Teredinibacter purpureus: one gene and its partner. The protein of the gene in region 2 binds, or shares a complex with, the protein of the main gene of each other region. Links are inferred from orthologs where the notes say so. Each region holds a gene or a part of one and is shown on either strand. Other genes may lie near its edges.

Region 1 (2,800 bases), 3.0 Mb from region 2 along the record:
ATGCGGCGCGCAACGGCAAAGAAGTTACGGCCATTGTTGAATTACGAGCCCGCTTTGACGAAGAAGAGAATCTCGAGCTAGCCAGCCGCTTACAAGAAGCTGGAGCCGTGGTGGTTTACGGTGTAGTCGGATACAAAACGCACTCGAAAATGGTGCTCGTGGTTCGCCGGGAAGGCGGCGAATTAAAGCGGTATGTACACTTAGGCACGGGCAACTACCACAGCGGTAACGCACGCCTGTACACCGATTACTCCCTTCTCACCGCCGATCCCGTACTGTGCGGCGACGTACACCGAATATTCCAACAGCTCACCGGCATGGGTAAAACAGAACGCATGGATAAACTGCTCCACGCGCCTTTTACCTTAAAACGGCAGCTCATACGGCTTATCGATGGCGAAGTAAAAGCACATCGCGATGGCAAACCGGCTCATATTATTCTTAAGTGCAATGGGCTCACCGAACCCAAAATCATTCAAGCGCTCTACAAAGCGTCACAGGCCGGCGTCTCTATCGACCTGATTATTCGGGGTATGTGTTGTTTACGGCCGGGAATTCCCGGCGTTTCGGACAATATCCGTGTTCGCTCTGTTGTCGGCCGATTTTTAGAACACACACGAACGTATTATTTTGCCAATAGCGAGCCCACCGTATTTTGTGCCAGTGCTGACCTAATGGAACGCAACCTCACCCATCGCGTGGAAACCTGCTTTCCGGTACAACAACCAGAACTCGCCCAACGTATTTATCGGGAATTGTTACTGTATATCAACGATAATATGCGCAGCTGGCAGCTCGACAATTCCGGCCATTACACCGAAAACCAGTGCGCTCAAGATGAGAGCCCACAAGGAGCACAAGAAGAACTCCTCCACTTGCTATCAAAATAATCATGCCCTATTAGGGTTGTAATTCCTTATCAGTGACCTAATTTACAAGATCAATGGCGCTGATAGGGCATAAACCGTCTTCAGGCTCTTATTTGGCCTTGTATCGAATACGGGCTATCCTTATCATTACCGCCTCTTCCCCTATACCCCCTTTTGGAGAATCTAAATATGAGTGACGCGATCGTTCACACTAGCGATGCAAACTTTGAACAAGACGTTTTGTCTGCTCAAGGCCCCGTTCTGGTTGACTTTTGGGCAGCATGGTGTGGTCCTTGCAAAATGATCGCGCCCGTTCTCGACGAACTTTCTCAGGAATACGGCGACAAGATCAAGATTTGTAAAATGGATGTAGACGCCAATAAGGCCACACCGGCCAAATTCAATATTCGCGGCATTCCAACATTGATTATTTTCAAGAACGGCAGCGCAGAAGGCACTAAAGTGGGTGCTTTATCGAAAGCGCAGTTAAAAGAATTTATTGAAAGCAATCTTTAAGAAATACCCTCGATATGGGCAGGGTCAAAAAATGCGACCCTATCCATATCAAGTTCTTGCGTATTAGGACTTTGCACTGAGTTATTTTTGTGGCTATACTGCAGATGTCTCGCATTTAAGCATTTCCGCTCATTTCTCCTGCAGTCACCATTACCTCGACTTTCAGCAACCCGATGACTGGATCTACGCAGACACAGCTGCCCAATCGGATAATCTTTATCACCTACTCGCGTTATCGATAGCAACACCAAGCCTGACCTACGGCTAACTAAAATGTCGAAGCGCCAACCGAATTCCGACACTCATTATAAAATGCAGCAAATAAGACTCCCGATTTCGAATCAGAAAATTTTGAACTGACTGAGCGTGGCCTTTTATGAATACTCGTCATTTGTACCTCAGTTTATTAACAGATTACTAATATCGACACTATTATTAACCCAATCATCTGGCAATTGCCGACAAGCCCTCCTACCGTATTAATCTTATGAATCTCACTGACCTCAAGAAAAAACCAATAGAAGAACTCATCGATATTGCTAAAGAGATGGGTATGGAAAGCCTAGCCCGCTCTCGCAAACAAGATGTCATTTTTAATATCCTAAAACGCCACGCCCGCAGCGGCGAAGATATTTACGGTGATGGGGTACTCGAAATTCTGCAGGACGGCTTCGGCTTTTTACGTTCAGCGGGCGCCAGCTACCTCGCTGGCCCAGATGACATCTATGTATCACCTAGCCAAATTCGACGCTTCAATTTACGTACTGGCGATACTATCTCCGGTAAAATTCGCCCCCCAAAAGAAGGCGAACGCTATTTTGCGCTACTAAAAGTTAATCAAATTAACTTTGACAAGCCCGAGAATTCACGCAATAAAATTCTGTTTGAAAACCTCACCCCCTTATTTCCTACAGAACGTCTAACACTCGAAACGGGTAATGGGTCTACCGAAGACTTAACCGGCCGCATCATTGATTTAATATCTCCAATTGGTAAAGGCCAGCGAGGCCTTATTGTCGCGCCACCAAAGGCCGGTAAAACCATCATGATGCAAAATATGGCACAAGCTATTACCCGCAATAACCCCGAATGCCACCTTATTGTACTGCTAATTGACGAGCGTCCGGAAGAAGTTACCGAGATGCAACGCTCTGTTCTGGGTGAGGTGGTTGCATCCACCTTCGACGAACCCCCCTCACGCCATGTTCAAGTTGCCGAAATGGTTATTGAACGTGCAAAACGGTTGGTAGAGCATAAAAAAGACGTAGTCATATTGCTCGACTCCGTTACGCGTTTAGCGCGTGCGTACAACACCGTTATACCCTCATCCGGTAAAGTGCTAACCGGTGGTGTCGATGCTCACGCCCTTGAACGCCCCAAACGTTTCTTTGGTGCCGCACGAAATATTGAAGAAG
Region 2 (2,897 bases):
CCGACTGACCTACCGTATCCATTACCGCAAACCATGATATTTCGATAAATATTGTTAACCCGAACAATAAAATGGCAAGGAGCAACATGCTCCCTCCCATATACCCAAACGTATTATTGATCGCCATTGCGGTAGTGAGGCCTAAATAGCCTCCGGCAGAAAACGGTAACAGCTCGCTTTGCGTTCCGTATTGCATAACGGCGATGCCTGTCGCCGCAACCATAACTAGAATAAAGCCAATCAGTCGCAACAAAAATATGATGCCGTCGAAGTTGGCTCGACAGCGGTCGCGTAACTGAACGATCACTTGATAAGCCAGCAACATTGGGAATAAATACGCAATATTGCCAAAAAGGGAGAAAAATACATCCGCTAACCAAGCCCCAGTAGGGCCTCCAGCATTCTGTATCGCGTTGCCATCACCGGTTGTCGACCAGCCGGGGTCATTCGCTGAATAGCTGATTAACGCCAACGCTATAAACGCACATGTGAGCATTAGGCCTATAAGCATGCCTTCGCGCAGTATGCGTGCCACGGTGGTTGTTTTTTCGGCAACCTCATCCCCTTTTTTCACTTCTGCTTTGCTCAAAACTGGACTCTTATTGCGTTATAATTTAAAAGACTGCGGTATTGTACCCGCTTTATTAATCCCAATATATTGACCATCAATAATTGTATTGGTTTTCGCTATGGCAAATATAGAACGCCAAACCTAGCAGCCTTACGCCGGATACTCTAAGATTCGGCCCCAATAAGCAGTGGCCGTGTTAACTGAGCACGCTACGGACCAAGGGAATCAGCCCCCTCTCTACTTACACCCTACTTGATAAAGGAACAGCGAACTATGAGCGACGCGAAGCATTTCCCCTTGATTATTCTTGGCTCCGGCCCTGCGGGATACACCGCCGCCATTTATGCTGCACGCGCCAACTTGAAGCCGGTGGTTATCACTGGCATGCAGCAAGGTGGCCAGCTAACGACAACAACAGAAGTCGAAAACTGGCCCGGCGGTGTTCATGACCTACAGGGGCCGGATTTAATGGTTCAAATGCAACAGCATGCCGAACGCTTTGATACCGAGATCATTTTCGACCATATTCATGAATGTGACCTTAACAGTTCCCCTAAAAAGTTAGTGGGTAACGAAACTTACACCTGTGACGCTCTAATCATCTCCACGGGCGCATCAGCTCAATATTTAGGTCTTCCTTCAGAAGAAGCCTTTCAAGGAAAAGGCGTTAGCGCCTGTGCTACCTGTGACGGGTTCTTCTACCGCGACCAGAAAGTTGCGGTTATTGGCGGTGGCAACACGGCTGTTGAGGAAGCGCTTTATCTATCCAATATTGCAAGCGAAGTTATTCTTGTGCACCGTCGCGACTCTTTACGTTCAGAAAAGATACTGCAAGATCGCCTGCTCGAAAAAGCGAAGAACGGAAACGTTACTCTTATGTGGAACAACACTCTAGACGAGGTATTGGGTGATGACAGCGGTGTAAACGGCATGCGTTTAAAATCAACCGCTGATGGCAGCACCCAAGACATTGACGTGAGCGGTGTGTTTATTGCCATTGGACATAAACCTAACACGGATATTTTTGCTGGCCAACTCGACATGCATAATGGCTATATCAAAATTAAAAGTGGGCTGGAAGGTGAAGCAACCTCCACAAGCGTTCCCGGTGTATTCGCGGCGGGTGATGTTGCCGACCACATCTATAGGCAAGCAGTGACATCTGCTGGTGCTGGCTGTATGGCGGCGTTGGATGCAGAGAAGTATTTAGACAACCTATAATCTGTTAAGCACCTGCCGCCGCTAATGAGGGGAACCTGCAATGAGCCAACTACACTGGCTTGATACACATGAAATCTGGTTCCCCCCTACTGCTAGCGCATTAAAAGACCCCGACGGCCTCTTGGCCGTGGGGGGCGATTTAACTCCCCCACGCCTTATTCAAGCTTATTCTCGCGGCATTTTTCCTTGGTACAGTGAAGGTCAACCGCTACTGTGGTGGACACCAGACCCTCGCATGGTGCTGCTACCGGAAAACATTCACTTTGGCCGGTCTTTAAAAAAGCTACTGCGTAAACAGATGTTTCGGATCACTATCGATCAGGCCTTTGAAACCGTTATGCGCCAGTGCGGTACAATTGATCGCAAAGAACAAGATGGCTCGTGGATCACCGAGGAGATGATTGAGGCGTATGTAGAGCTCAACAAGATGGGGGTAGCGCATTCTGTTGAGGCTTGGCTAGGCGACGACCTTGTCGGCGGTTTGTACGGCGTAGCCCTTGGAAGCGCCTATTTCGGCGAATCTATGTACAGCCTTGTAAGCGGCGCGTCAAAAGCAGCTTTTTCAACGCTCGCTCAACAGCTAAAGCGCTGGCAGTTCGAACTGATTGACTGCCAAATAGAAAGCCCTTACTTGGCTTCTTTTGGCGCAACAGAAGTCTCTAGAGATCAGTTTGAAGAAACGCTCGCGCGGGCAATTGAGAAGCCACCCTTTGCTCCCAAAGGCATGAATTCAGCACTGAGGCGCATAAACGGTTCCCGTTCACCCTTTATTCTAGAGTGGCAGCAAGCCTGGGAAATGCCGGAAACGGGCTTTAACGGCATCGACGCCACCATTGATGGCGATACTATTTCAGGATGATCAGATTCCCATGAGCGAGCAGAACGATTTATCAACGTTAAAACTTTACGCTACGCGACCTCACCCGTGCAGCTACCTTCCCGGCGAAGATGCTACCACCGTGTTTATCGACCCTACGGCTTCGCTGGACGCAGCGCTCTATAGCGAACTATCTCGGTACGGTTTTCGTCGAAGTGGTGCAAACGTATACCGACCTCATTGCGAAAACTGTCAGGCTTGCGTGCCTATCCGCCTTATGGTCAATAA

What was found.
Region 1: the proteins of trxB (region 2) and trxA are in contact, whole or in part, in a crystal structure (PDB 1F6M), measured with the Escherichia coli proteins. The link is inferred for Teredinibacter purpureus from one-to-one orthologs.

Annotation. Positions count from the first base shown.
Region 1 is NZ_CP060092.1:618,868-621,667, forward strand. Bases 1-2,721 are described here. They hold trxA (thioredoxin TrxA), read left to right. Parts: upstream 1-1,058; coding sequence 1,059-1,385; downstream 1,386-2,721. Other genes in these bases: ppk1 (polyphosphate kinase 1), read left to right, coding at 1-890; rho (transcription termination factor Rho), read left to right, coding at 1,873-2,721. In the rest of the region: more of rho, read left to right, coding at 2,722-2,800. UniProt on the Escherichia coli protein: Participates in various redox reactions through the reversible oxidation of its active center dithiol to a disulfide and catalyzes dithiol-disulfide exchange reactions.
Region 2 is NZ_CP060092.1:3,577,154-3,580,050, forward strand. What follows is about bases 1-2,818. They hold trxB (thioredoxin-disulfide reductase), read left to right. Parts: upstream 1-844; coding sequence 845-1,792; downstream 1,793-2,818. Other genes in these bases: H5647_RS15700 (DNA translocase FtsK), read right to left, coding at 1-511; aat (leucyl/phenylalanyl-tRNA--protein transferase), read left to right, coding at 1,833-2,651; H5647_RS15715 (arginyltransferase), read left to right, coding at 2,662-2,818. In the rest of the region: more of H5647_RS15715, read left to right, coding at 2,819-2,897.